DNA from 2 places in the Saliniradius amylolyticus genome. Region 2 is predicted to be linked to the other one. Evidence: predicted binding sites of a transcription regulator. Region 2 holds the regulator's gene; the other holds the start of a gene.

Region 1 (15,543 bases), 3.0 Mb from region 2:
CCCTTGGCGCTGTGCATGGTCATCATCTGCACCGCATCCTGATGCTGATCGGCCTGAGTTTCACCGGCTTCTAATGAAGCATGGGTTAAAAAGGCCGCCAGCGGGGTCATATCCTCGGCATCGTCCGGCACCTCAAACTGCTTACAGGCGGTCACCAGTTCTTCCAGGTTATCCACCCGGGCCTGGGCCTTTTCGCCCTTTTCGGCCTGATACATGGCCATCAAGCCGGATTGTTTAATGGCGGTGTCGGCCTGCTCTTCCAGAGGCAGCTCGCCGGTGGTTTCCTGCAGTTTTAAGACCAGCTCCACAAACCCCTGCACCGCCTTGGAAGCCCGGCCGGAGAGACGCTTTTCCTGCAACATGGTCAGGGCCGCCTGCCACATTGAAGATTCGGAGCTGCGCGCCATATCCCGGATCTGCGCCACGGTACGCTCGCCAATGCCTCGGGCAGGCGTATTAATCACCCGCTCGAAGGCGGCATCGTCCAGTGGCTGATTGATCATGCGCAGATAACCCAGCGCATCTTTAACCTCCTGACGCTCGAAGAAGCGCAGGCCACCGTAAATCCGGTAGGGGATGGCTTCCTGTAACAGCGCTTCCTCCAACACCCGCGACTGGGCGTTACTGCGATACAGAATGGCCGTGTCGCTGAGCGCGCCGCCCTGATCCCGCCACTGTTTGATCTGACCGACGATAAAACGTGCCTCATCCAGCTCATTAAAACCGGCATACAGGGAAATAGGTTCCCCTTCATTGCCCTCAGTCCACAGATCCTTACCCAAACGACTGGAGTTGTTTTCGATCACCCGGTTGGCGGCTTTAAGGATGGTGGCGGTGGAGCGGTAATTCTGCTCCAGCCGAATGGTCTTGGCGTCGGGAAAGTCCCGCAAAAAGTGCTGGATATTATCCACGTTGGCGCCACGCCAGCCGTAGATGGACTGATCGTCGTCGCCGACGATCATCATATTGTTATGCTCGCTGGTGAGCATTCGCAACCAGGCGTATTGGATGTTGTTGGTGTCCTGGAACTCATCCACCAGCACGGCGCGAAAACGCTTCTGATAATGAGCCAAAATCTGCGGGTGATTCAGCCATAACTCATGGGCTCTCAAAAGCAGCTCGGCGAAGTCCACCAACCCCGAGCGGTCGCAGGTTTCCTGATAGACCTTGTAGATTTCACGCATCTGAGTGCGCATCACATCGCCCTGAGTCTCGATATGCTGGGGACGCAGGCCTTCGTCTTTATGGCCGTTAATAAACCACATGGCCTGCTTGGGCGGGTAGTGCTTTTCGTCCAGGTTCATGCCCTTGATAATGCGCTTGAGCAAGCGCTGCTGATCGTCAGCATCCAGGATCTGAAAATTTTCCGGCAGCCGCGCCTCCTGATAGTGGGTGCGCAGCAGGCGATGCGCCAACCCGTGGAAGGTGCCGATCCACATACCCTGCAACGACATGCCCATCAGAGCTTCGACCCGGCTGCGCATCTCGCGGGCGGCTTTGTTGGTAAAGGTCACCGCCAGCACGCCAAAGGGCGAAATCCCCTGTACATCCATCAGCCACGCCAGCCGGTGTACCAGTACCCGGGTCTTACCACTACCGGCTCCTGCCAGTACCAGCATGTCGGAGGGCGGGGCAGCAACGGCGTCGCGCTGTTTGTCATTTAAGGAGTCGAGCAGTTCGGATACATCCATAGCGATATCGGGCTTAGCAATGATGCCGCCAGTATACCAGCCACACTGTATTTTTATACACTTGGCCTAATAGGAACCCACCCCTTGGATATAACAAGTCGACCTTATTACACAAAAAGTTATTACCGTAGAGCATCAAAAGTGGCTAGAATCCGCGCCGCCCGTTCGGCGGGCCTTGTGTGGATGAATTCATTACGGATGTTTGAACATGCAATATTTACGAGCTCTGGCACAGCGGATAGAAACAGTCTATCAACAGCTCAACCTGCGTTTTTCCGATTATCAACAGCAGCAAGGTCTTTCCTGTATCAGCGGTTGTGGCCGCTGCTGCACCAACCCGGATGTAGAAGCCTCGCCCCTGGAAATGTTGCCCCTGGCGCTTAACCTGTTCGATCAGGGTCAGGCAGAAGTCACCTTAGACAAGCTGCGAGCGGCCTCAGGCTTTCACTGCCTGCATTATCAGCGCCTTTCGCTGGATGGCGCGAGAGACCAGTGCGGGATTTACGCCCACCGGCCTGGCATTTGCCGTATGTTTGGTGCCGCTGGTGTGAGGGGCAAGGATGGTCAGGCCCGTCTGTCGGTATGCCAACCGATTAAAACCGCCCGAGCCGATGCCTATCACCAAACCCTGAGCGCATTGGAGGTGACCCCACCGCCGATGATTGCCGACGGCAGACAACAACTGGTCAATCTGGATCCCCTCTGGGGACGCCAGACCCTGCCCATCAACCAGGCCCTGTCCTGGGCGTTGGAAAAGGTGCTGACCGCCGCTTACTACGACGATCCGGACAATGATGGCACTCAGGCGGCGTGATCTCGCCGAAACCCAGGCAGGCTGATTACCACTAAGTAGCGCAGGAGCCTCCATGGATGGATTTACGGCGTGTTTGCGTGTGGTGTCAGCCTGCTAGCGATGCCAACCTGTGTCTTAAAGGTCTAACAGCAGGGCCAACTCATCCAGATTCGCCAGTTGCACGTTGGGCAGGTGCCGGGCTGGCTCATAGCCGATGCCCATATGCCGGTTACCCGCATACCAGGCTGTTTGAAAGCCTGCCTCGTGGGCTCCGGCGATATCGTTAATCAAACCATCGCCCACATGCAAAATGCGCTCATTGGGCATCGCAAGATGGCGGGAGGCGAGCTCAAACATTGCCGGGTCCGGCTTTTTGGGCTGCTCAAGATTGGCGTGGAAAGACTGTTCAAAGTATTGTCCGATACCAATGGCGTCCAGATCCACATTACCATTGGTGATCGCCACCATAGGCAGCTTATCGGCGATGCGCGCCAATAAAGAACAAATAGTCTCATCCACCTTAAAGCGGCTGCGTTCATAGTAAAAATACTCGAAGGCCCGGTCGGTGGCTTCCGACACCTCGGTAAAAGCCATACCTAGCTCTAATAAACCGGTGCGCAGGGTGTGTTGGCGCCATGCGCCCATATCGTGAGTCAACTCGGGGCGTTCCTTCAGGCACTTGGCCTTGATACGCTGCCAGAAGACCTCGTTCGAATCTTTAAGCTGAGGAAATTCTGTATGAATAAACTCCAGCAGCGCATCCTCGGCCCGGCGCAGAATGGGGCCGTTGTCGTATAAGGTGTCATCCAGGTCGAAGCTTACCGCGCGGACCTGGTCTAGGGGACGGAAAATAATCATTAAGAACCTTTATTCTTTCTCGCTCTGGGGTGCGCCTTGTCGTACACCTGGGCCAGATGCTGAAAATCCAAATGGGTATACACCTGTGTCGTGGACAGGTTGGCATGGCCCAGTAATTCTTGCACCGCTCGTAAGTCACCACTGGACTCTAATACATGGGTCGCAAAAGAATGGCGTAATTTATGCGGATGTACCGGCTGATTCAAGCCCTGATGTTTTGCCCAGTGTTCCATGCGTTTGGCAATCTGTCGCCGGCCCAGTCGTTGTCCGTTTTTACTTACAAACACAGCCATCTCTCCAGCCGCCGAAAGCTGACCTCGCACTTTTAACCACTGTTTCAGACACTGGGCAGCGGTTTTACCAATAGGCAACTGGCGCTCCTTACGCCCCTTACCCCAGACTCTGATCTGAGTTTTATCCGGGCTGATCTGAGGCAGGCTCAGGGTCTCAAGCTCTGCCAGTCGCAGGCCACAACCGTAGGCCAGCTCCATGATCGCCTTATCCCGAATCGCCAGAGGGTCATTGCCCGGCTCAAACGCCAATAGCTGACTCATCTCATCCACTGGCAGTTGCTTCGGCAGAGGGCGGCCTTGTTTGGGAGCCTGGACCCCGGCAGCGGGGTTGGCACTGAGTTTTCCCTGTAACACCAGATAATCGCCCAATGCCCGGAGCGCCGATAAACGCAAGGCGATGGAACGGGGTTTTAATTGTTGGCGTTTGGCCTCAGCCAGAACCCTTCGCACCCCGTCACGCGTCAGAGCTTGCCAGTCATCCAGTTGCAGCACCTGAGCGGCCGCATTCAGCTGGCGCCGGTAATTTTCCAGCGTCCGGGGGGACAGATTGCGCTCATACTTCAGATGCGCCAAAAACGTCTCCAGCCCTTGAGCAATCGCTTCGGCCGGTTCCGTCATGCTATTGCTCCAACTGGGACAGCACCAGGGTCATAAATTTTTGTAGCTGATTGATAAGTAAGGTATCCATTCCTGGGTGGAAGTGATGATCCTCACTGCTGCCAATCACCAAAAGACCCAATTCGCCCTGCTCGCCGATCAGCATCATAGCGACCGAAGCCACCTGGCTGTCTTCGCCAAACAGCCAGGCACGTTCTTGCTGACTCAGGCGCCCGAAGTAATACATATCCTGACGGAAGCGCTTTTCCTCCAATTGCTTCTTAGCCTCGGCCGATAGCTCGGGCTCGCGATCGAAACGCATCAGGGTGATGTCCTGCAGATCCAATTGTTCCAGCAGTACGTCTTCCAGCAGACTGCGAATTTGTGCCTGTGTCTGGCACTGGAACAAGCGCAGGTTCAAATCGGCGTAGATTCGATAGATACGCTCGTTATGCTTAGCCACACTCATCAGTTCGTTGATCTGGTGCTGCAACTGATTTAAGCGGCTGCGCAATTGCTCCGATTGCAATTCCACAAGCGACACCGCGCCTTTTTGCTGATGGGGAATACGCAGCCCCTCCAGCAACTCAGGGTGCTGAGCGAAGAAGTCCGGATGGCTTTGCAGATAGCGTTTTACCTGCGCCGCGCTCACCGCTTCAGCCGCATTGGTCGAAGCGTTCAGGGGTTGATCACTCATAAATGTAGGTTCCCATCGAAAACGTGTTCCACCGGACCGGTCATCTTGACCGACTTATCCAGCCCCGGCCAGCGAATTTTCAGGCTTCCGCCGGGCAAATCCACTCGTACGTCCTTATCCAGTTTTTCCCACAGGCGACCAACCACAGCCGCCGCGCAGGCACCGCTGCCACAGGCCAGGGTTTCGCCCGCACCGCGCTCAAATACTCTGAGCTTAATATGGCCGGGATTGAGGATCTGCATAAAGCCAATATTGGCGCCTTCGGGGAAACGCTCATGACTTTCCAGAATCGGTCCCAATTCTTCTACCGGAGCCGTGTCAACGTCGTCCACCTCCATCACACAATGGGGGTTGCCCATGGAAACCACACCGCAAAATGCCGTGTGTTCACCGGCCCGCAGTATATAGGTGGCTTCCTCTTTGTTGGCTTTAAACGGCACCTGCTGGGGCTCCAACAACGGCTTACCCATGTTCACCGTTACCTGACCGTCCTTCTCCAGATACAGCACCATGTTGCCGGCCCGCGTGCCTACCTTGATCTTATTGCGATTAATCAGTCCCTTCTTACGCACAAAGCTGGCAAAGCAACGCGCACCATTGCCGCACTGAGCCACCTCGCTGCCATCGGCATTGAAGATCCGGTAATGAAAGTCCTGCTCGGGATCATAGGGCGGCTCCACCATTAACAGCTGATCGAAGCCGATACCCATGTTGCGATCCGCCAGTTGGCGGATCTTATCCGGGCTGAAAAACACATTCTGGGTGACGTTATCGATCACCATAAAGTCATTACCCAGGCCGTGCATTTTAGAAAAGTGAATAAGCATTCTTATTACCGTTGCGCGCTTTGCGTCCTAGCTTAAGGCAGTTTGTGCTCGCCTTTCCAGAGGTCAGGCAGACTTTCACGCTCCCGCACCAAATAAACCTGGTCTTTATCCACCATTATCTCGGCTGGGCGGCAGCGGCTATTGTAATTTGATGCCATGGTAAAGCCATAAGCTCCGGCGCTACGCTGAACCAGGAGATCCCCTTCGTCGATACTCAGGCTACGGTCCTTACCGATAAAATCACCGGTTTCACACACCGGCCCCACCACATCGTACATGCGGGTCTCGCGCTCGAGTGAACGATCCACCTCGACGATGTCCATCCAGGCCGAATACAGCGAGGGGCGCAGCATATCGTTCATGCCTGCGTCGACCAGGGCAAAGTTCTTCTCCGAGCCCTGTTTGATAAACTCCACCTTAGTCGCCATGATGCCGGCATTGGCCATAATCGCCCGCCCCGGTTCCATGATCAGCGACAGATACGCGTGATCCTTTTGCAGTCGCTCGACCACTGCCTTCACATAGTCAGCCGGTAGTGGCGGCTTTTCATCCTGATAGGTCACCCCCAGACCGCCACCCACATCCAAATGGTCGATCTCGATGCCTTCGGCTTTGAGCTGGTCGATCAGGCCCAACAGACGCTCCAGCGCATCCACAAAAGGCGCGACATCGGTTAACTGCGAGCCGATGTGACAATCCATACCCACCACCGTCAAGTGCGCCATACCCGCCGCCTGACGATAAATGTCCAGTGACTGCTCCCAGTCGATACCGAATTTATTGGCCTTCAGCCCGGTAGAAATATAGGGGTGAGTCTTGGCGTCCACGTCCGGGTTAACACGGATGGAGATCGGTGCCGTCACGCTCATGCTGCCGGCAACCCGATTAATACGTTTAAGCTCCGAAGGCGATTCCACATTAAAACACTTGATGCCTTGCTCCAGCGCAAAAGCGATTTCCGCCTCGGTCTTAGCCACGCCCGAGAACACGACCCTGGCCGGGTCTCCACCGGCTTCAATGACCCGGGCCAGCTCACCGCCCGAAACAATATCGAAGCCTGAACCTAACTTGGCCATGACGCTTAGCACGCCCAGGTTAGAATTGGCTTTCACCGCGTAGCAGACTAGATGAGGTTGCTCACCTAAAGCTTCATCGAAGGCCTTCCAGTGCCGCTCGATGGTCGAACGGGAGTAAATATAACAAGGTGTGCCATATTGATCGGTAATGTCGGTCACGGGCACGTTTTCAGCGTAAAGACGCTGCTGCTGATATTGGAAATAATCCATACTAGTTGTCTTCTTCGGGTTTCGATTGCTGTGCAGGAGCAGGCGACGCAGCTTCTGTCGGCTCAGCCTGATTGGATTCGGCGTCCTCCGGCAGGAACAGGGGGCCTTTCTGACCGCAGGCGGTCAGCAGTAAAAGCCATAGAAAATTAAGTCGTCTAAGCCGTTTCACACGCAGCTCTCTTAATTAGGGTAGGTGGCGCTATGATGGCATTAGCGCCGTGAAAAGCAAAGTGTCCGTCATAGTCGATAAAGACTTTGTTTATAGCCTTGAAATTGCGAGCATCGCATCCAAGGCTTGATTATAATCCACCACATTCGACTTTCGGGTATGAGACAACCTCTATGGCAAACAGCTTCGACCTAACTCTGGATAAACCTAGTATGCCTTACCATATGGCGGATTCGGCAACCTCGCTGACCCCGAACAGTGCTTATCTGATCGGCTTTGGCTTCGATGGCACCGCCTGTTTTCGTAAGGGAACCAGAAATGGCCCGGACGGCCTGAGAAACGTCTCGGAAGACATCGAGAGTTATTCACCGTATCTGGACGACGATCTGGAGCAGAAACGTTTTTTCGATCTGGGAAACCTGAATCTGGGTGACAGCGATGATGTGGAGCGCCAGTGGCAAAAGGGCAGCGACGATTTCGAGACCATCTTTGGCAATGCCGACTTAAGTGGTGACAACATCCAGGTGATGACCTTAGGCGGCGAGCATTCGATCTCCTATGCCCCCATCAAGACCTATTTAAAACAGTACCCCAACCTGGTGCTGTTGCATCTGGATGCCCACGCCGACCTACGCGATGGTTACGAAGGCTACCACTATTCCCACGCCTCGATCATTCGACGGGCGCTGGATCACTTTGGTCCTGATCATCAGTTGATCCAATACGGCATTCGTTCCGGCACCCGCGAAGAATACCAGTGGATGCGCGAGCACCAGACCATCCGCACCTCACGGCACGATTTTCTGGAAGCGGTGCGACAAATTGCTGATGATAGGCCGATTTATCTGACTCTGGATCTGGATTACTTCGACCCCAGCTTTCTGCCCGGTACCGGCACTCCCGAACCCGGCGGCGAGGACTTTCATTCTTTTATCCAGCTGATAAAAATTCTGCGTGATAAGCACTTTGTCGGCTGTGATGTGGTAGAGCTGTCGCCGGAGATAGACAGTTCCGGTAACAGCAATGTATTTGCCACCAAGGTGGTGCGCGAACTATTGCTGTGTCTGACCGCCAATCAGCCCCGATTTCAGGAATAAGGAGCCCCACCATGGCTAAATGGACCATCAACGATGCCGAGCAACTCTACCGGGTTAAACGCTGGGGAGGCGGTTATTTTGAAATTGGTAGCAATGGGAATCTGCAGGTCACTCCTCACCTGAAGAACCCCAATGTGCGCATCGACTTCAACTCGGTGCTCGAGGAGATCAAGGAAGAAGGGGTGCAGTTCCCGGTAGTGGTGCGGTTTCACGATATCCTGCGCTCTCAGGTGGCCCTGTTAAACGACGCCTTCCGCCAGCATATTCAGGAAGCCGAGTATCAGGGCCAGTATCTGGGCGTATACCCAGTTAAGGTGAACCAGATGCGCGAAGTGGTGGAGGAGATCGCCGATGCCGGTCAGCCATACAGCTATGGTCTGGAGGCCGGCTCAAAGGCCGAGCTGCTGACCGTCCTGGCTTACAACACCCATGCCGACGCACTCACTATCCTCAATGGCTATAAAGACGAAGAATTTATGAAGCTGGCCCTGTTGGGTCGCAAGATGGGTCGAAAAGTGATCGTAGTGGTGGAGAAGTACTCGGAACTACTGCAGCTGGTGAAAAGCGCCCAGGAGCTGAATATCGACCCTATCATCGGCGTGCGCTCCAAGATGACCGTGAAAGGTCGTGGCAAGTGGGAGAGCTCTGGCGGCGACCGGGCCAAATTTGGTCTTACCAATGCCGAAATCATCAATGCCGCGCGCTATCTGGAACAGCATAACATGGGTCACTGCCTGAAATTGCTGCACTTTCATATTGGCAGTCAGCTTACCGACATTCGCTCGGTCAAGGAGGCGGTAGCCGAAGGCGGACGCATCTACGCTGAGCTGCGCCATATGGGCGTGGAAATGGAGTACGTGGATGTGGGAGGCGGTCTGGGCGTGGACTATGACGGTAGCCAGTCCACCAGCGATTCGTCCCGCAACTACAGCATGGATGAATATGTGGCTGATGTGGTCTATGGGATTCGTGATGTGTGCGATCTGGAGGGCGTTCCCCACCCGAATCTGGTGAGCGAGAGCGGACGCGCCATGACCGCACACCACAGCTGTGTGATCACCCCCATTATGGGCGAGGTCACCGCCAGCGGCATGGACTTTGATACTACTTATCGCGAGGGCGAACATTGGCTGCTGGGCCAGATGAGAGAGCAGGTAGAACTGCTGCCCAGCGCCGACAACCTGCAGGAAATCTTCAACGATGTGTCCCAATATAAGGAGCAGGCCCTGGATGCCTTTAAGCTCAGAGTCATCTCGATGGAAGAACTGGCCAAGATCGAAACCCTGTATTGGCGTAGTTGCCGACAAATATCCGCCCGTTTGAAGGAGTTAGACTTTATTCCCGAAGAGTTGCGCGAATTGGAGGTGGGTCTGTCTTCCCAGTATCTGTGCAACCTCTCCGTATTCCAGTCTGCCGCCGATACCTGGGCCATCGATCAGGTGCTGCCGGTGGTACCGCTTACGCGCATGAACGAGAGACCCACGGTGAATTGCTCCCTGGTGGATATTACCTGTGACAGCGACGGTAAGATCGACCAGTTTGTGGGTAATGAGGGACTGACCGATACCCTGCCACTGCATCCGCTCAAAGACGGCGAAGAATATTATATCGGCCTGTTTCTGACCGGAGCCTATCAGGACGTGATGGGCGATATGCACAACCTGTTCGGGCGCCTCAACGAGGTGCATATCTTTACCGACGATGACGACCCGAAAGACTTCTACATCGAAGAAGTGGTGCGTGGTTCGTCGGTCAGCGATGTGTTATCGATTATGCAGTACAACCCCGATTCAATGGCCACCGATGTTAAGCGGGTGATCGATAAGCTCATCGCCGCCGGCGATATCCGCCCGCGTGAAGGGGTCAAATGGATCGACTTCTACGAAGACTGCTTAGCGGGCTATACCTACTTAAAACGCTAGCAAGGGCTCTGAGTACCGTTTTTAACAACAGAATGTACGTCATGCCTGCCACCGAGCAGGCGTCCAGGGCCAAAGGGAATATTCAGAGTGGATACCGGCTTTTGCAGGTATGACACAGGGTTTCACGACTGTCGTTAAAAGGCTCTGAGACTGTCATGCTGAACTCGTTTCAGCATCAGGACTGACGGGATTATGGCTGACTGGCCATAGAGGTGGCCATTTTCTTTTCTTCGAACAACCGGGCCCAGAAATTCACGCTGATCTCATTCATCAGGTTAGACTCGGCATTCATCAAAAACACAAGCCCCACACCATAATCCGGCGCAATCCCCACGTCGGCGCGATATCCCTTCACCCAGCCACTGTGATAAGCCAGTTTTTCACCGTCGAAGTCATACACTCGCCAGCCCAAACCATAATGAGCGTCTTTAAGGTAGGCCCGCCAGTGGCGGCGATAAAGCTCCCGCTTGGTACGGATTCGCGGTGTTAACAATTGCTCAATAGTATGGCCGGAGAGTACATGGGGGTATTGCTCCAACATGGCTTCCAGCCAGATCACCATATCATTAAGGCTGGCGTTAATGCCTGCCGCCGGCGCAAAACGGTAGTAGTCGGCACGAACCTGTGTCTTGTACCACTGTCCTCTTGCCACCAACGCGTGAGGACGAGCCCAGTTTGAGTCACTAACCAGTCTGTCGCGTCCCACACTCACCCGGTGCATAGCCAGAGGACTGAGGATATTGTCCTGCAACAGCTCGGCGTAGTTGCTGTCCAGTCGATAACGTATGCCCTCCGACAACACTCCGAACAAGGCATTCTGATAGGTATAACATTGCCCCGGCTCGCAGATAGGCTCCAGTCCGGCCAATTGGTTGAGCACCCGTTGCACCGAATAGTTCGCCTCGATCAGGTTGTCGTAGGCATTCGGCATGTAGCCACTGGACTGGCTTAGGATGTGACCCAGCTTTAGTTCCTGTTGAGGGTCAAATTCATACTGCGGGGCCAGTTGATCCAGAGGCATATCCCAGTCCAGCTTACCCTGTTGCACCAGCTTGGCCGTTAAGGCACCAGTAAATGTCTTGGAGACCGACGCCAGTCGAAACAGAGTATCGGCATTGATAGGCTGACCATTTTTCTGGGTCTTGCCATAAGTGAAGATCTGCGGAGACTGGCCCAGTTCGACCACGGCAAACCCATACCCGGGCAGATTATGTCGGCGGGCCTCCTGCTCCACCTGACGAGCAAACTGGCCCAGCCAATTCTCCTGCCCGTGAGCAGTAAAGCACAGTAGTAAAAACAGTAAGCTGATCAACCAGTTCATATTATCGGGGAGTTGCCAGGATCTGCGGTATTGTATCATTTACCGCGATGAATGCATGACAAGGGCCAATAAGAACTAATATTCTTGGTATCTCAGGCCGTATGTTCGGGCCTTTAACAGTGTCCCTCTACCCGGTTACGGCCTTTGTGTTTAGCGCTGTAAAGTGCCCGGTCCGCCAAATGAACCAGATCAGCCAGGGATTCATAATAATCGGCCTGAGTCACCCCAAAGCTGGCCGTCACTCTGACGCTCTGACCATCGGCAATATTGAATTCCGTCTCAGCCACCTGCTTGCGCAGCCGCTCCGCCACCTTCATGCTTTGCGCATACGAGGTTTTGGGCAGCAGCAACACAAACTCCTCGCCCCCCCAGCGCGCGGCCACATCCTGATCGCGCATGGCGTCTTTGAGCACGCCGCCCAGTGTCTTGATGACCTTGTCACCCGCATTGTGCCCGTAGTTGTCATTGACGGACTTAAAGTGATCAATATCCACCAGGATCAGGCTCACCGGTATTTTCTGCTCAATCAGATCCTGGGTCAGCCTCTCAATATAGCGGCGATTGGCGATGCCGGTCATGCCGTCGGTAAACAAACGCTTCTCATAGTGGCTCGAATAGCGCTCGGTAAAGAACAGGATGACCAAACACAACACCACGACCACCAGAAAAATCAATATGCCCAAGCGCCATAAATTTACCGCGCTGGACCGGGCCTGCTCATCAAAGGGCAGCAGAATAAAGACTCGCCACTTGAGCTGAGGCAGGGGCAGCTCTAATACAAGATGCTCCTTACCTTTATAATCCACCAGGTTGCTGTACACCCCTTTTATCAGGGGAGCGGATGATAACTGCCGATACCATGTTAACTGATCCAGGCCGGTGCGCTCGGCCAGTTTAGGCTGAGAACCACTGTCCGATGTCAACAGAACATTGTTTTGCTCATCAATAAAGTAAAAATCGTAACCATACTGCTGCTGATAACGCTCAAATTCCTGCATAAAGCTTTCCAGACTCAGAGCGGCACCTGACACACCAACAAACTCGCCCTTATGGTTATACTCCTTATAATCCAGATAAAGGCTCAGTCTCTCTTGATTACCCAATACCACTTGCACGTCCGCTTCACTTTCTTTAAACCGAAAATACCAGGCCGTTGTCTGCTCGGTTAGCGCACGGTTCTCTTCATCATTGGCAAAATACTGACGCATGGCTTTGTCGCTGGCGATAAACACATTCACCTTTAATGAGGTCTGCAGCCGCTGTAACTCTCGCTGAATTGCGGCCTCATCAGGCTTGGCCGAATCGAGATAGGGTAGAAATACGTTCGACTCAGAAAGAGCGTGAGTAATATGCAGGGGCCTGAGTAACTTATGATCGATCAAATTAAATACTGGGGCGATAGCCTTTTGCTGCTGGCGGCTTTGAGTACCCACCATGCTGCTGATCGCAAAGTAGGCAAGGGCACTCACAATCAGCGAGAGCAACAAAAACAGCAGGGTAAAATTGCGACGAAATTGGCTTATCGATCTCAACGAAAAAGCTCCTGAATATTAAGCTCCAACCACCTTCATAAGCCAAGATTGCAAATACAAGGATGGCAGTTCTTTTATGCTCAGTTAGAATATCAAGCAAATTTGCCTCTTGGATAGTCTATGTCATTCTCAGTTATTATTCTTGCGGCGGGTAAGGGAACCCGCATGAAGTCCAACTTACCCAAGGTATTGCATGCCATCGCGGGCAAGCCCATGGTGCAGCATATTATTGATACAGTGACCGGCCTCGGGGCAGAAAACATCCATCTGGTGTATGGTCATGGCGGCGACCAGCTCAGGGCTCACTTAGGCGGGAACAACCTCAACTGGTGCGAACAAGCCGAGCAACTCGGTACCGGACATGCCGCTCAACAAGCCGTTGATCATATCCGGGATCAGGAAGACGTACTGATTCTGGTAGGTGACGCCCCCCTGATCCGCCCGCAGACATTAGAGGCGCTGAAGGCCGTCAAGGCCTCGTCAGACCTTGCCTTGCTTACCGTGCACCTGGACGATCCCACCGGCATGGGCCGAATCATTCGCGATGGCAATAACATCACGGCTATCGTCGAACATAAGGACGCCACGGAGGCGCAGCGTCAGATCACCGAAATTAACACCGGCATTATGATGATGAATGGTGCGGATCTAAAACGCTGGCTGGGGAATCTCAGTAATGACAATGCTCAGGGCGAATACTACCTGACCGATGTCATCGCCATGGCCGCCGCGGAAGGCAAAACCATTCAGGCCGCTCATCCGGAAACCCCAGTCGAAGTAGAAGGGGTGAACAATCGAGTACAGTTGGCCCGGCTGGAGCGCGCCTTTCAACAGCGCCAGGCTGACACTCTGATGATGCAGGGGGTGAGTCTGGCCGATCCGACGCGCTTTGACCTGCGCGGCCAGTTGACCACAGGTCAGGATGTAAATATCGATGTGAATGTCGTCATCGAGGGTAATGTCAGTCTGGGTAACAACGTCAGCATCGGGCCTAACTGTGTGTTGAAAGACTGTCGTATTGAAGATGGCGCCATCATCGAAGCAAATAGTATCTTAGAGCAGGCTCAGGTCGGCCCGGAGTGCCAGGTCGGCCCCTTCGCCCGTCTGCGTCCTAATGCCGAATTAAAACACAAGGCCAAGGTGGGCAATTTTGTAGAGGTGAAAAAAGCCATAGTGGGCGAGGGCGCTAAGGTCAATCACCTGACTTATATCGGCGATGCCGACATCGGCGCGGGCGTAAACGTGGGCGCAGGCACTATCACCTGTAACTATGACGGCGTGAACAAGTTCCGCACCGTGATCAAAGACGGCGCCTTTATTGGCTCCAACACCTCGTTAGTCGCCCCGGTGACGGTAGGTCAGAACGCCACCGTCGGCGCCGGTTCTACCGTCACCAAAGACGTGGAAGACGAAGAGTTGGCCGTCGCCCGCGGCAAGCAGCGCAATATCCAGGGCTGGGAGCGCCCCGCTAAAAAGTAAAAACACCCTCTGTCGTCCAGAGCTTGTCTCAGAGCCTCGCGAAGACAGCCGTTAAACTCTGTGTCATACCTGCGCAAGCAGGTATCCATTCTGACATCCCCCTTGATTCTGGATGCCTGCTCGGTGGCAGGCATGACGCACACCTCGTCACCCTGACCGCCGTCGGAGTGACGCCTCACCATACTCAACAACAAAAACTCCTTGCTCTGACCATAAAACCCGCTAAAATTAATTTCGTTTTGAAACTTATTCCTTTCGCTTATGAACAAAAGAAATACCCAACAGCGTCGTCGAGCCATTGTCGAGCGACTCACCGAACAGGGTGAAGTGAGCGTCGAGGAGCTGAAGAATGCCTTTTCCACCTCGGAAGTCACTATTAGAAAAGACCTGACCGAGCTGGAAAACAACGGACTGCTGCTGAGAAAATATGGCGGAGCAGTGTTATTGCCTAAAGATGCCCCTGAACTGACCAGCAAAGAGGTTTCGAAACGAAAGAAAACCATCGCCAAAGCCGCCAGCGCCCTGATTCAGGATCACAACCGCATCGTTATCGACAGTGGCAGTACCACCGGCGCCATGCTGCCGGAGTTAAACAATAAGCTGGGACTCGTGGTGATGACCAATGCCCTGCATGTGGCTAACACTCTGCTGGAACTGGAAAACGAACCCACCGTACTGCTGACCGGCGGCACCTGGGACCGTCAGTCCCACTCATTTCAGGGCAAGATGGCAGAACAAATGCTCAGAGCCTATAACTTTGATCAGGCATTTCTGGGAGCTGCCGGGCTCGATCTTGAACGGGGCTCCACCACCTTCAATGAGCTCACCCAGCTCAGCAAGGTGATGGCAGAAGTCGCCCGGGATGTGATCGTCATGGCCGAATCGGACAAGCTGGGTCGCAAGATCCCCAATGTTGAACTGCCTTGGCAGGCTATTTCCACCCTGGTCACCGATGACCAGTTGCCCGCCGAGGCCAAGAAG
Region 2 (15,543 bases):
CGCCTTTCACGATGCCTTATTGGAAAACGGCGCCATTCCGTTATCGGCCTTAGAGCAACACATGACTCGTTTTATAGAGCAGCACCAATAGTTAATATGACCCGGTCAGTCGAATACGGCTGGCCTTTGTCTTCGGAGCGCGCCCTTATTGACATAGCAGCGCATTACACGCCTGTGAACTCAGCCGTTAAAGTGGATTGGTACTTTTCCTTGAGATAAAATAGACCTGAAGTTGCGGCCTTCAAGGGTGAACTTTGTTGCCGTTTTATCGTTAATATTGTTGGGTTACTTTTGAGGCGATTCGATGATCCTCTACACGATTATTGGCGTTGCGATTCTGTTGGCGTGTTTTTTTATGGTTCGCTGCCAGGGCATGCAGGCTCAACTTCGCCAGGCGTTGTACTATAGTCAGCAAGCAGACAAGCGCAAACGTGAGATTCTCGGCCATCTCACCGAGACCGCAGAGCAACTGCAACAGCAGTATCTGGACAGGCTGGAAATGGCGTATCAGGCTGGCTGGGTGAATGCCGAGAGGTATGAGAAAAGCCGTATTATAGTCAGTCACTACTGCTTTGTCATACTCAGCTGCGTGGACAAACAACTGAGTGTCTCTGCGGCCATGAACAAGGTGGCGACTCGCAGTCAGACGCCTCTGGAAGACATTCAGCGGTTCATATCACTGCAGCGCGGCGAGGTTCGTAACGCATGGAGCAGCAATCAGGTGGCAGGTTTTACTCGTGTTTGCAATTTGCTAACGAGTTTCCAGGAAGCTCCGTCTTTGGCAAACGCCAGTTAATAAAGCCTCAGGAGCCCTGATAAAGATACTTGGTGAAAATCACATCTTCAATCATCGGGGCGCCGGTTTCTTTTTCCATCAGGTTACGTAAATTGCGGAGGATGTCTTTGCGGATCTCCTCCCGTCCTACCAGAGACTTTACCTTGTTTTCAGGCTGTTGCCCGAAGATATCGATGGCAGTTGCTCGCATAAGCGGTGTATGGTGCTGTGCCACCTCCAGATAAGAGGCATCTTCCAGCATTAGCTCAATGGACACGCGCACGAAGCCGAGCTTCTTACTGTCCTGCCCCAGATAGTTCGTTACGATATCTGGCTCCAGTCCGAAATAAGCGGTCGCGTGGGCTTTTGGGGAAGCAAAAGCCACCAGAGTGACGATGGCAAACAACGTATATCTCAGCATTGCAGTGGTCATATCGAGTCCCGTTGGTCGGTAATATCCCCCTGATATCCGGGGCCTGAGTATCAGTTTATCAATAAATACCCTCGCTAAACCAGCATTTGCTGGCTCCTACCCTGAGGCTATTGTTACTATTGAGGCTGCTAAATCCATCAGTCAGAACGCGAAGTTGAGTAACAGTCCTTTATTTCCATTACCTGTAGCGCCTCACTGGCACACCGCCAATGAGGTAGTTGTACCGGAGGCGCACCTAAAAAACTGGTTGCAGGATACCGGCTCTCTGACCGAGCGCTTGCAAGCCCATTGCCGACACTTTGAAGTGCAGCTGTTGGGTCAGCAGAAAACTCAGCTCAGCGCCGATGAGCTTGAGATCATAGGTTCCCAGTTGAGCGTCGTACGGGAAGTGATTCTGCGTGGCGATGGTCAGCCGTGGGTGGCCGCGCGCTCTGTATTGCCGAAAGCCCTGACTGAGGACGGGCCTTTTGCGGCTCTGGGAAGTCAGTCATTGGGCCGAATTTTGTTTAATGACCATCTGTTTGAACGTCGTCCCTTCGAGCTTTGTCAACTGGAGGCTCCGAATCTGCTCGAGACACTGGGCTGTGAATCGAAACACCGGTTATTCGGACGTCGTTCGCTATTTTGCTACCAACACTGGCGTGTGATGGTGGCAGAGATATTCTTACCACAGTGTCCGGCCTATAAACTCTGGAGCCCCAGATGATCTTATCGTTGTCCCATTGGCGTGCCTACAGCCAACTGATGCGAGTCGAGAAGCCTGTGGGTGTGTACTTACTTTTATGGCCTACTCTTTGGGCATTGTGGCTGGCCGCCGACGGCCTGCCTCCGATTGATGTCCTGCTGGTGTTCTTAGCTGGGGTATTTTTAATGCGCTCGGCTGGCTGTGTGATCAACGACTACGCCGATCGCCATATTGATGGTCACGTTCAACGCACCAAGGATCGTCCGTTGGCAACCGGTCGGGTAAGTCCACCGGAAGCCTTACAGCTTTTCATCCTACTGGTAATGCTGGCCTTTGCGCTGGTGTTGCTGCTCAACTGGCAGACTGTCGTGTTATCGATAGGTGCGCTGCTACTGGCAGCTTGCTATCCCTTTATGAAGCGGTATACGCATTTTCCGCAGGTGGTTCTGGGGGCTGCCTTTAGCTGGGCCGTTCCCATGGCCTTTATGGCCGTTCAGCAGCAGATACCCAGCTGGGCTTGGTGGCTGTATGGTGCCAATGTGATCTGGACGGTGGCTTACGACACCGCCTATGCCATGGCGGACAGAGACGATGACCGTAAGGTCGGGGTGAAGTCCACCGCCATTGCCTTTGGGCGTTTTGACAGAGCGGCCATCGCGCTGATGCAACTGGCGTTTCTCGGCATTATGGCTGGCTTGGGTGAGCATTTAAGCCTGGGCTGGCCTTACTGGTCTGGGCTGCTGGTGGCTGCAGGCTTTAGCCTTTACCAGCAGTGGTTAATTCGAGAGCGGCAACCTCAGCGGTGCTTTCAAGCCTTTCTGAATAACCATTATGTGGGGATGGCGATCGGCCTTGGCCTGATCGCCGATCTTAGTCTGTAGATCTAGGCTTCTTGTAGCAGCTCATTTAAATGAACCGCTACGCTTGGATCGATCAATGCCAGTACCTGCTTCTGCAACTCACTGCTTTCGGCTGAATGTCGATAACCTCCATCATCGGTTTCGGCCAGTAACTCCTGCTCTTTAAGGCTGTTTACGAAGGTCGCCAGCACATTCTTGTCGTAGAACTCAGGTGCATTCAGGCCGTTGACCACCGACAGGTGTTCCGCAAGGCGTCGGCTCTCTTTCTCCAGCGCATTCCGGCTCAGGTTGCGATGTTTTTCCATCAGGGTGAGCACCAATGCATAACGCTGTAACGTGGGCTGGATGGTCTGATTCAGAATATTCAATGCGCCATAGGCGTTGGACGTGCGGCTTGCCGGAAATACTTTGGGGCCGCGCTGCTCCAGTAAGCCCATTTGCTTGAGGGTTTTCAGCATCGTTTCGGCGTACTCCACGGCCTGGCCGGTATCCATATAAATGGAGAGCTCACGCCTGAGCAGAGGATAGAGCTGCTCAATGAGGGTCATAATGGTCGTGCGTTCGGCGCCATGGTGGGCGATACAAATAGCCGCGATCAGTCCGGGAACGGCAAACAGATGCAGGATGTTATTGCGGTAGTAGGTATGAATGATGGCGTTATAATCATCCAGCGCCAGTACTCGCCCGAATTCGTTATGGGTTACCGTCAGCTTATTCAGACTGACCACATGCTCCAATACTTCGGCCGCATCTTGCTCTGGTAGGGAAATATCCCTGCTAAAGGGAGCCTGGGTCAATAAGTCGATAAACTGTTCGAGACTATAGGTTAGTTCTTTGTCGGTAAGTGCCCGTTTCTCAGACGCCAGCAGGCAAAGTGACACCAGAGCCATGCCGTTGACTGAAGCCGCCTGGTTGATTCGGTGCATCATGGTCTGAGCTAACGCGCTGACCGCCGGGTTCATCCAGGAGGGCTTTTTATCACTGTCTTCGGTGTCACGCCACTGAGGCACCTGCTCATCCAGGAATGAGTTAAGAGTCACTGGGTCGCCAAAGTTCAGATAGCCATGGCCGTAATTTTTAAGCTTACGCAGGGCCGAGAAAACCTGACCGAAAGACTCTTTCTGCTTGTTTTTACCCTTAAGCTCTTTCAGGTAGCTGCCTAGCTCCATCACATTCTCATAGCCGATGTAAACGGGGACCAGTGTCACAGGACGACGGGTGCCGCGTAGTACTCCCTGTAAGGTCATGGCGAGCATTCCGGTTTTGGGAGGTAGCAGTCGGCCGGTACGGCTGCGTCCACCTTCAGGGTAGTACTTGACCGGGTAGCCGCGGTCGAAAAGAAATTGAAGGTATTCCTTAAATACGGCGGTGTAGAGCTTGTTGCCGCCGAAGCTTCGGCGCAGGAAAAAAGCGCCGCCCCGACGAAAGATACCACCCACAGGCCAGAAGTTCAGGTTGATACCGGCGGCAATATGAGGTGTGGCCAGGCCTTCATGATAGATCACATAGGTCAGTAGTAAGTAGTCCATATGGCTTCGGTGACAGGGCACATAGACGATCTCATGTCCCTTGCGCGCCAGCTCCCTGACCCGGGCTGCGTTGTGGACTTCGATGCCATTGTAGATCTTGTTCCAGACCCGGGTGAGAAGTCGGTCGGCCAGGCGTATCAGTCCCTCACGATAATCGGCGGCAATTTCCGTCAGGTAACTTCTGGCCCGTTGGCGGGCTTCGTCCACAGACACCTTCTTGCCCTTATGCTCTTCGGCAATGGCAGCTTTCACGGCCGGGCTACCGAGAATGGCATTTTGCAATTGTTCGCGGCTGATCAGCCTGGGGCCGGTCATAGACTCGCTGCGCCGGTAAAAGTGGGTGCGTGCCACGCGGATAAGCTTGTGGGCTACCTGAATATCGGTACCTTTATCCTGTGCAATACGCTGTGACGATACTGCACGACTGAAGCAGACGGCGTTATCCCGACCCAGAAATAATACAATCAATAACTTTCTCAGCCAGCTGGGTGCTGCGCGGTCCGCCAATAGCTCGGTCCAGCCTGAGGTTGTCTTGCCGGGAGCACGCCCCCAAAAAACCGATACCGGCAGAATTTGAAAGTCCAGCTCCGGATGTTGACGCTGCAGGTTCATCAATTCGCTGAAACGGTTCGCGGCATCGGTCGCGGCCACTTTACGAGAGAACAACCCCTGTGGCTTGTTTAAATACACCGTGGCAGGAAAGGTTTGAGCGGCCAGAGTGACCCTGTCCGTTGGATCGGTCAGACCCTTGTCGCGGCAGCTGTTTCTCAGTGCCAACAGATCACTGGAGGATCGGGTATTTAACAGGTACAACACCGGACGATTAGGATCGATGCCTAATTCTTCTTCTATATCCGCGGGAATGGTCTTGGTCCGTACCAGTAATCGGTTAGGGATACTAACCAGCGTCAGCCAGAATCGCTGTAGCCAGCTCATTTGTCGTTACTTCCTTCGCCATAAGAGTGCGCGAAGCATAGCATCTGAGGTAAAAATTGTCGCGACTTGCGATTTACTAACAACTGGATATACTGACAGTAAAACTGTATGGAAAGACAGGCTATGCGACCGCTAACTCCAAGACAGCAGGAAATCCTGCAACTGATTAAAGACAACATCGCCGACACGGGTATGCCGCCAACACGGGCCGAAATCGCCCGGCGTTTAGGCTTTAAGTCGGCTAATGCGGCTGAAGAACACCTTAAGGCTCTGGCCCGCAAGGGCGCCATTGAGATCATGCCGGGCACCTCCAGAGGGATACGGCTGCTGACTCCTATTGACGAGCCTGAGCCGGAAGCGGAAGGGTTGCCGCTTATTGGGCGCGTGGCGGCCGGTGAGCCTATATTGGCGGTGGAGCATGTGGAAAGTCATTATCAGGTGGACCCTCAGCTATTCCGCCCCCATGCCGACTTTTTACTGCGTGTTAACGGTGACAGTATGAAAGATATCGGTATTCTGGACGGTGACTTGCTGGCGGTACACCGCACGGTGGATGTGCATAACGGTCAGGTTGTGGTAGCCCGTGTGGATGAAGACGTCACTGTCAAACGTCTGGAGCGCAAAGGCAAAACCCAGATTCTATTGCACGCCGAAAATGAGCAGTATGCGCCTATTAAGGTGGATCTGGCCAGTCAGCCGTTCGCCATCGAAGGTATTGCGGTAGGTGTTATCCGCAATCAGAGTTGGAATTAACTCAGGACCTTACCAATAAGTATGATCATTCAATGGCAGAGGTGGGAGTCTGTCGTTGAATGATTGTCTTGACCCAACCGCCTCGGAGCTGCATCGAGGTAAAATCCGCACTGTCGAAAAAACTTCATATTTTAAATACTTAGCTTGGACCTTGATGAAAACAGGGGATCTGGCTATTTATTCATCGCCTGATGTATTTTTATCCATAAAGGGCTGGACATTGCCCCCCTGTTTGCGCAATTCTTATACCGCTTTTAACAGAAAAATAACAATGCTGCGGTTTTCTTAACGAAAACCCGTTGGTGATCTGCTACCGGCGGACATCAGACAGCGTTAACTTCTGACAGAGGAGATGTCACGTGGGCAGAAGTGTAATCACTGCGCTATTTAGTACACTCATCAGCTTTGCTGCTGGTGCTGAACAGCAGCGAAGTAATCTGAACCTGCGCCAGGGGGTCACAGATATCAGCGGTCAGGTTTATGACCTGCATATGACCATATTCTGGATCTGTGTGGTGATCGGGGTCATTGTATTCGGGGCCATGTTGTATGCCTTGATCTTTCACCGTAAGTCCAAAGGGGCCAAACCGGCTAACTTCCACGAGAGTGTTAAGGTGGAAATTGCATGGACTGTGGTGCCTTTCCTGATTCTGGTCGGTATGGCTGTACCCGCGACCAAGACGCTCATTGCCATGGAGGACACCAGCAAGCCTGATGTGACCGTATTGGTAACCGGCTCCCAATGGAAGTGGCATTACAAATACATGGATTCCAATGTGGACTATTACTCCCTGTTGGCTACGCGTCCCGAAGAGATCAGTAACAAATTTGATAAAGGCGAAAACTATCTGCTAGAGGTCGATCGTCCTCTCGTGATCCCCACAGACCGTAAGGTGCGTTTCCTGATCACATCCGACGATGTGATCCACAGTTGGTGGGTGCCTGATTTTGCCGTTAAGAAAGACGCCAACCCAGGCTTTATCAACGAGGCCTGGACCCGAGTGGATGAGCCTGGCATTTACCGCGGCCAGTGTGCCGAGCTTTGCGGCAAGGACCACGGTTTTATGCCTGTGGTGGTGATCGCCAAAGAGCCTGCCGAATATCAACAATGGCTGAGCGAGCAAGAAGCTATTGTGCGCAAGCAGAAAGAAGAAGAACAGAAGTTGCTGGCCATGAATATGGAAATGGATGAGCTGATGGATCTCGGCGAGCGAGTTTATCAATCAGCCTGTGCTGCCTGTCACCAGCCCAACGGTGAGGGTCTGCCCGGTGCCTTCCCGGCTTTGAAAGGAAGTCAGATTGTACTGGAAGACATGCAAAAGCATATCGACATCGTGGTTAATGGCGTTTCGGGTACTTCCATGCAGGCTTTCGGCAAACAGCTGAGTCTGAAGGAGCTGGCCGCAGTCATTACATACGAGCGTAATGCTTGGGGTAATAACACCGGCGAGACCGTACAGGCAAAAGACGTCAACGCACTGATGACTGGCGAATAGGAGAATCCAATGAGCACTGTAGCAGATGACCTGCATCACGATGAGCATCATGATCACAAGCCAGGCGGTATAACGCGTTGGCTGTTTACTACTAACCATAAAGACATTGGCACCTTATACCTGTGGTTCGCTTTCATCATGTTTCTGGTGGGCGGCAGTATGGCCATGGTGATACGGGCCGAACTGTTTCAACCCGGTCTGCAGATTGTTGACCCCAATTTCTTTAACCAGATGACCACGGTCCATGGCCTGATTATGGTGTTTGGCGCGGTGATGCCCGCCTTTACCGGATTGGCCAACTGGATGATTCCAATGATGATCGGTGCGCCGGATATGGCGCTACCGCGCATGAACAACTGGAGTTTCTGGATCCTGCCGTTTGCGTTTGCCATTTTGATCGGCTCGCTGTTTTTAGAAGGTGGTGGTCCTAACTTTGGCTGGACTTTCTATGCGCCGTTATCCACCACGTACAGTAACGACAGCACGGCGCTGTTTGTGTTCTCGGTGCACATCATGGGTATCTCCTCGATCATGGGTGCCATCAATGTGATCGTGACCATCTTCAATATGCGTGCTCCGGGCATGACCCTGATGAAGATGCCGTTATTCGTATGGACCTGGCTAATCACCGCCTTCCTGCTGATTGCAGTAATGCCGGTTCTGGCAGGTGCGGTGACCATGGTTCTGACCGATAAGTTCTTCGGTACCAGCTTTTTCGATGCGGCCGGGGGCGGTGACCCTGTGATGTTCCAGCATATTTTCTGGTTCTTTGGGCACCCCGAGGTTTACATTATGATTCTGCCAGCGTTCGGCATTATCTCGCAGATCGTACCCACCTTCTCCCGTAAGAAGCTGTTCGGCTACAGCTCTATGGTTTACGCGACGGCCTCAATCGCTTTATTGTCATTTGTGGTTTGGGCGCACCATATGTTCACCACGGGCATGCCATTATTTGCCGAGATGTTTTTCATGTTCGCCACTATGCTGATCTCGGTTCCCACCGGGGTGAAAGTGTTTAACTGGGTCGCGACCATGTGGCGAGGCTCCATCAGCTTCGAGATGCCGATGATGTTTGCCCTGGCCTTTATCGTGCTGTTTACCATCGGTGGTTTCTCGGGGCTAATGCTGGCCATTACACCGGTGGACTTCCAATACCATGACACTTACTTTGTCGTGGCACACTTCCACTATGTACTGGTCACTGGGGCGATATTTTCGCTGATGGCGGCAACCTATTATTGGCTGCCCAAGTGGACCGGGGTGATGTATGACATGTCTCTGGCACGCTGGCATTTCTGGAGTTCGTTGATTTCGGTGAACGTGCTGTTCTTCCCCATGCACTTTGTGGGGCTGGCAGGCATGCCACGCCGGATCCCGGATTACTCGCTACAGTTTGCCGATTTTAACCAATGGATCAGCGTGGGCGGCTTTGCCTTCGGTCTGTCGCAACTCTTCTTCCTGGCGTTGGTCATTAAAGCCTGTAAGAAGAAGGGTGAGCAGGTGCCCGCCAAGGTCTGGGACGGTGCCGAAGGCCTGGAGTGGGAAGTGCCCTCACCGGCGCCTTACCACACCTTTGACACTCCACCGGAGGTGAAATAACCATGAGCCAGCCGCAGAACAATACCCGCATGGTGGTGAAATTAGTTGCTATCGTCGTCGGTATGTTTGGATTTGGTTTTGCCTTAGTGCCTTTGTATGACGTTTTTTGCGACATCACCGGTATTAATGGCAAGACCAACACCACTGCGGCGGTTTATGAAGGTCAGGAAGTGGATGAGTCTCGAACGATCACGCTGGAGTTTATAACCCGCACTAACACCGGTATGCCTTGGGAGTTTGAAGCCAGGACCCGCAAGATGACGGTACACCCCGGCGAGATGGCGATGGTGGAGTTTTATGTGCGTAACCCTACCCAGCGAGACATTATTGGCCAGGCGGTGCCTTCGGTATCGCCTGGCACGGCCGCGCTGTATCTGAACAAGACCGAGTGTTTTTGTTTTAACCAGCAGCCGCTGAAAGCGGGCAGCGAAGCCGTGATGCCGATGAAGTTTTATATCGACCCACAACTGCCTGAGGATATTCAGTTTTTTACTCTTTCTTACACCTTTTATGACGTATCCGAATCGTCGCAGGCCGTAGCGATGAACGGGGGCTAACTCGGAGAGCAAGATGTCACAACAACACGAAAAATATTATGTGCCTGCCCAAAGTCCATGGCCCATTGTGGGCGCGGTGGCGTTATTTTTAATCGCCGTAGGGGCCGGCAACTTTGTGGTGGAATCCACATCGGACAAGACCGGTTATGGCGGCTGGACCCTGATTGCAGGCATTGCCTTGATGTTAGTGATGCTGATCGGCTGGTTTAAGAACCAGATTGATGAGTCCATGTCAGGCTTGTACAGCGCACAGCTCGGGCGTTCCTATCGTCAGGGCATGGCCTGGTTTATCTTCTCCGAGGTCATGTTCTTTGCGGCTTTCTTCGGCGCGCTGTTTTACACCCGCATGATCGCGGTGCCCTGGTTGGGTGGTGCCTCCAACAACGCCATGACTAACGAGGTCTTGTGGCCTGGGTTTGAGGCGATGTGGCCACTGGTTCAAACCCCTGGTGGCACGGAAACCACGGCGATGGGTTGGTTCGGACTGCCGCTGTATAACACTGTGATATTATTAGCCTCGTCAGTGACCGCTCACTTTGCTCATGTTGCGCTCGAAGAGGGCAAACGAGCTAAACTGAAATGGTTCCTGGGGACGACCATTGTGCTGGGCCTTATCTTCCTAACGTTGCAGGTGGAAGAGTATGTCCATGCCTATCGTGAGATGAATCTGACCTTGCAGTCCGGCGTCTATGGCAACACCTTCTTTATGTTGACTGGATTTCACGGAATGCATGTGACTCTGGGTACCATCATGCTGATCGTGATGTTTTTCCGGGTACTCAAAGGGCATTTCAATAAGGATAACCAGTTTGCCTTCCAGGCCACCAGTTGGTATTGGCACTTTGTAGATGTGGTCTGGGTTATCCTGTTTGTTTTTGTTTATATACTTTGAGTCAGTAAGGTCTTGGATTGGGCTGGATCCAGCCCAGTGCCACGGCCAGAATAATAAATAGAATAATGGCCGCCGATAACATCACCCGGCGGCCGATAAATTGAGTCATAGAGCGTCGGCCCGGTTCATGTTTGAGCATCAGGCGCATGGCCCTAAACAGGTTGTAAATCATGACAAGCAGTAACGTCACGATGATCACTTTAACCAGCACGTTTTTCTCCTCAGGCTTATGCCGATGAAACTGAGCGCCTTACCAATCAGGGCGTTGGTGGTCACTTTGGTGGCAGTGGCTATTTTGCTGCGTCTGGGCTTTTGGCAACTGGAGCGAGCAGAACAGAAACGCCTGCGGGCCGAGCAACTTGCCGAGCGAGAGCAAACCACGCCACTCTCTTTAGAAGATGTTAGCAAACTTAATGGTGATATACGCGACTATCCGCTGCAAGTGCGTGGAGCGCTTCTCAAAGGGCGTTTGATTTACTGGGATAACCGGGTGCTTGATGGTCAGGTAGGTTACGAGGTCATCGTGCCAATGGTAACGGACGACAAAACATTGTTGGTGAACCTGGGATGGCTGGCGGCACCAGCCTATCGCGATCAGCTTCCTGACGTGAGTGTGCCCCAAGGTGTTGTGTCTCTGAAAGGGGTAATAACTCAGCCCAGCGGCAGTCCCTTAAGCCGGGAAATGGGACAAGACTCTGGCTGGCCATTACGGGTTCAGCAACCGAACATCTCCCGTCTTGAAGAGCTTCTGGAGCGACCCTTGATGAACTTCATTGTTCAGGCCGGTGAGCCTGAGCGCTTTGGTCTGGCATCTAACTGGCGGCCGGTAACCATGCCAGCGCAAAAACACGTGGGCTACGCGGTACAGTGGTTTGGTCTGGCACTGGCGGCAGTGGTGATATTTATAGTGGCTTGGCGCAAGCGCCATCAATCGAAGAGGTAAGCAGTGAAAGCGAGTCGAAAAAACCTGTTGGCATTAGCGGCAGTATTTATTCTGCCCGTCGTTCTGGCCTATTTTGCCTTGCAAGGCGATTGGTTTAATCGAGGTGTCACCAATAAAGGCACTCTTGTTGAGCCCCCATTGGACCTCAGCGTCTTAGACCAGCCTGATGACCCCAAATGGCGCCTGCTCTATGTTCTGCCTGAGTCCTGTGATAAGGCTTGCAACAATGCCCTATACGCCATTCATCAGGTATGGCTGGCATTGGGGCGGGAGCAAGATCGGGTAGAACCCTTAGTGCTAGTGCCAGAGTCGGAAATGGCGAAGGCCCGACAGGCCATCAAAGAACTGGGCCATATTCGTCTGCAGGCGGCTAATCGTAAAGATGTTAATAAAGTGTTTAAAGCTCAGTCCGCCAATGGTATTTTCATTGTCGATACACTGGGGCAGGTAATATTGCGCTACCCGTTAAAACAACAAAAACAACAAGCGGTGCTCAGCAGCAGAGACATTCTCTCTGATATGAAGAAATTGCTTAAGCTATCGCGGATCGGATAGGAAGACTCCATGAAAAAGATCGTCCTGACAGCATTGTGTCTGGCTGTGGTTGTGGTGCTTTTAGGCGCTTACACCCGTTTAACCGATGCTGGATTGGGCTGCCCGGACTGGCCAGGGTGTTATGGATTTCTAGCTGTGCCTCAGGACGAACATAGGGACATCGCCGAGCAGGCATTTCCCGAGCGCCCCTTAGAGACTCATAAAGCCTGGAACGAAATGATACACCGGTATTTCGCCGGCGCCCTTGGCTTAATCATCTTGGTAATTGCGTTGATGAGCTTGCATCGCCGAGAGCCACAACACCCCCGCAAGTTACCGCTGGCGCTGCTGATGTTGGTGATCTTTCAGGCGGCATTGGGGATGTGGACGGTGACCATGAAACTCATGCCGGTGGTGGTGATGGGTCATTTGCTGGGCGGTTTTGCAGTATTGTCCGGTTTATTTTTACTGTACTTACGCTTGTCCGACTATCGAATTCCCGGCGGAGACCCTCGGGTTCGTCCGCTGGCCAGGTACAGTTTGCTGGGCTTAGTGATTCTCATAGGACAGGTTGCGCTGGGTGGCTGGGTATCAGCAAACTATGCCGCGCTGGCGTGTACTGAGTTGCCGTTCTGTGAAGGGAACTGGGCCAGCAATCTGGACATGGCAGGGGCATACAGCATTGGGGAAGCTGCGAATTATGAATACGGCACCCATGACTATCAGGAACGCATGACCATGCATGTGATGCATCGCTTTGGTGCAATTGTGGCCTTTATTTATTTGTCGTGGCTGGCGCTTAAGCTCTATCGCCGTTCCATTTCGGTGATGATGCGCCGCGCCGCGCTGTTGATGGTTACCTTGCTGGGCGTTCAGGTGATTTTGGGGGTTAGCAATGTGGTCTTTGCCTTGCCTTTGGGAGTGGCCGTTGCCCACAATGGAGTGGCGGCGTTATTGTTACTTAGCCTGGTGTATATCAACTACACCCTGCTGCGGAAAACATAAGAGTTAGGAGCGGAGTATGGCGAAATCGGCGGCTTTATCTCAGTCGACCCATTCACAGGGTAGCTGGCGGGATTACTATGAGATGACTAAGCCCAATGTGGTATTGCTGCTGTTGCTTACTGCATTGGTGGGTATGTGTCTGTCAACACCGGGCTGGCTGGCATGGCAGCCAATTATAGCGGGGTTAGCAGGCATCGGTGCCCTGTCGGCCGCGGCCGCGGTGATCAACCATGTGGCTGACCGTCAGATCGATGCCAAGATGGCCCGCACCTATCACAGACCAGTTTCCAAAGGCAAAGTCAGCCCTGTAAAGGCACTGAGCTTCGCCGCCGCGCTGGCAGTCGCTGGGTATATCCTGTTGGATCAAGCCGTCAACCGCCTTACTGCCTTATTAACCTTGGCCAGTTTGGTCGGGTATGCCTTTATCTATACCGTGTACTTGAAGCGAGCAACACCGCAGAATATCGTCATTGGTGGTCTGGCGGGTGCCGCTCCGCCGCTGCTAGGTTGGACGGCTATGACAGGGGAGATCCACCCTCATGCACTACTGCTGGTGCTGATCGTCTTTACCTGGACACCTCCGCACTTTTGGGCCCTGGCTATCCATCGACATAAGGACTATGCCCGGGCCAAGGTCCCCATGCTGCCGGTAACTCATGGCATCGCCTACACCAAGACTTCTGTACTGCTTTACACTCTGCTGCTCAGCCTTATTTGCTTGCTGCCTTATCTGGTGGGGATGAGTCATGGGATCTATCTGCTTGGTTCGACGGCGCTGAATGCCGGCTTTCTGTATTACGCTGTGAAACTGAAGCTGGCTCCGGACTCGGAGACTAAGATCGCCATGACCACCTTTAAGTTTTCGATCCTTCATTTGATGGTGTTGTTTGTGGTGTTATTAATCGATCACTATATTCCGGTATCGCTATGAAGCAGAAATGGTTATTTTGGGGCATCCCCCTGGTTGCCCTGATTCTGGGTATCTGGCTGGCGCTGAATCTGGCTGCTCCTTCAAACCCTCAACATCTTAGCAGCTACCCTCAGCCGCGGAAGCTGGCGGAAGTGGAACTGGTCAACGCCCAAGGTGATACCGTTAAGCCGGGCCAATGGCTTGAGGGACAGTGGACACTCGCCTTTACCGGCTATACCTATTGCCCGGACATTTGTCCCACCACCATGGCGGCCTTAAATCGCATTTACGAACAGTTGCAGCAACTGCCTTCTGATCAACCAATACGGGTACTGTTCGTTTCTGTGGACCCTAAGCGGGATACGCCTGAGCGACTGGCTGAGTACGGAGCGTTTTTCAACTCCGAGTTCCAGGCCGTTACGGGGCCTCACAAGGAGCTGTTCCCCTTTGTGCGCAGTCTGGGCATGATGTACGCCATGTCGCAAAGCACCGACGATAACGACTACCTGGTGGATCACAGCGGTTCTGTGGTGCTGCTAAATCCGAAAGCTCAGGTGGTGGGTCGCTTTAAACCTGAGAGTCGGCCAGGTCAGTTGGCGGTGGTCAATCCGAACCATATCCTGGCCGATATGCCGGTGCTGGTGGACTAGTCCAGCCAGCGCCCGTCTGCGGTGGGGACAAAAAATGGTTGGGAGTACCAGTAATAGCGGGTATGGTCACGCTTGCTGGGAGCGGTACAGTTCACCCGACTGCGCCCCGGTGATAGCGACTCGGGCAGTGAAATTTGCACCTGTTCTTCTTGCCACTTCAGCGACAACGTGTCGCCACCAAAATAGCAGGCAAACTGGTGGGGGCGAATATCGCTCAAATCGAGAGTGATTGACCACTCAGGTGCAGAATGCTGATGTGCCAGGGCGGCTTTCGGGGGTTCTGAGGTAATCGGCATAGCCAGACTGTTTAACTTGAGCTTAAGGGTATTGAGGTTTGAATAATTTCCCGCCGCCGGATAACGCGGCAAGGCCGTAAAGTCACTGTAGCTGGCGATGGCACCGGAATGCTGACCGAAGCCCACATAGCCCATTTCTTCAATTAAAGCCTGGATGTCCTGATTGAACTCCCCATAGGGGTAGGCCAGGTAATTCAGGCTATAGCCAAGCTGTTGTTCGATCTGCCGTTCGGCGGCTATAAGATCTTCACTAACCCGGTTTAACCAGGCCTGTTGGCTTTCACCATCCTGGCGGGCCAGCAGGTGACGATGGTCTGTGGTGTGGTTGGCAAAGGTCACATTTTCCTTAGCCATGGCCTTTACCTGTTTCCAGTCCAGTTGCTGATGACTGGTGCCTATCAATGCCGGGTTGATGAAGATGGTGTAGGGAAAATCATATTCTTTTAAGATAGGGTGGCCATTATCGAGAATGTTGCGATAGCCATCGTCAAAAGTGATGGCGACTGCTTTGGGAGGAAGGGGTTGACCGTCCTGTAACAACTCCACCATGACTTTTAACGGAATCACCTGATGATGCTCATCCAGGTACGCCATATGGCGCTCGAAATCCTCAGGTGAAATAGATGTAGAAGCCGGCATACTGGTGCTCACATGATGATACTGTAGAATCACCCCGTGTTCGGTGAACTT

The links. The regulator LexA, encoded in region 2, represses DNA repair genes until DNA is damaged. The targets are predictions, from matches to a motif close to TACTGTATNNNNATACAGTA.
Region 1: a site for LexA is predicted at 1,735-1,754, ahead of uvrD (DNA helicase II). Genes of this name have one in related genera too.

The regions. Positions count from the first base shown of each region.
Region 1 is NZ_CP029347.1:3,113,981-3,129,523, forward strand. It holds gene uvrD (DNA helicase II) at 1-1,691, opposite strand, end outside; gene HMF8227_RS14500 (YkgJ family cysteine cluster protein) at 1,900-2,505, shown strand; gene HMF8227_RS14505 (HAD-IA family hydrolase) at 2,620-3,342, opposite strand; gene xerC (tyrosine recombinase XerC) at 3,342-4,253, opposite strand; gene HMF8227_RS14515 (DUF484 family protein) at 4,255-4,929, opposite strand; gene dapF (diaminopimelate epimerase) at 4,926-5,756, opposite strand; gene lysA (diaminopimelate decarboxylase) at 5,789-7,042, opposite strand; gene lptM (LPS translocon maturation chaperone LptM) at 7,044-7,211, opposite strand; gene speB (agmatinase) at 7,385-8,308, shown strand; gene speA (biosynthetic arginine decarboxylase) at 8,320-10,230, shown strand; gene HMF8227_RS14545 (serine hydrolase domain-containing protein) at 10,421-11,551, opposite strand; gene HMF8227_RS14550 (sensor domain-containing diguanylate cyclase) at 11,665-13,083, opposite strand; gene glmU (bifunctional UDP-N-acetylglucosamine diphosphorylase/glucosamine-1-phosphate N-acetyltransferase GlmU) at 13,204-14,562, shown strand; gene HMF8227_RS14560 (DeoR/GlpR family DNA-binding transcription regulator) at 14,824-15,543, shown strand, end outside.
Region 2 is NZ_CP029347.1:67,131-82,673, forward strand. It holds gene HMF8227_RS00330 (DUF885 domain-containing protein) at 1-91, shown strand, start outside; gene HMF8227_RS00335 (hypothetical protein) at 305-796, shown strand; gene HMF8227_RS00340 (flagellar basal body-associated protein FliL) at 804-1,208, opposite strand; gene HMF8227_RS00345 (chorismate--pyruvate lyase family protein) at 1,363-1,914, shown strand; gene ubiA (4-hydroxybenzoate octaprenyltransferase) at 1,911-2,774, shown strand; gene plsB (glycerol-3-phosphate 1-O-acyltransferase PlsB) at 2,777-5,218, opposite strand; gene lexA (transcriptional repressor LexA) at 5,342-5,971, shown strand; gene coxB (cytochrome c oxidase subunit II) at 6,331-7,467, shown strand; gene ctaD (cytochrome c oxidase subunit I) at 7,477-9,066, shown strand; gene HMF8227_RS00375 (cytochrome c oxidase assembly protein) at 9,069-9,623, shown strand; gene HMF8227_RS00380 (cytochrome c oxidase subunit 3) at 9,637-10,515, shown strand; gene HMF8227_RS00385 (DUF2909 domain-containing protein) at 10,517-10,726, opposite strand; gene HMF8227_RS00390 (SURF1 family protein) at 10,751-11,458, shown strand; gene HMF8227_RS00395 (hypothetical protein) at 11,462-12,013, shown strand; gene HMF8227_RS00400 (COX15/CtaA family protein) at 12,023-12,997, shown strand; gene cyoE (heme o synthase) at 13,014-13,928, shown strand; gene HMF8227_RS00410 (SCO family protein) at 13,925-14,557, shown strand; gene HMF8227_RS00415 (polysaccharide deacetylase family protein) at 14,554-15,543, opposite strand, start outside.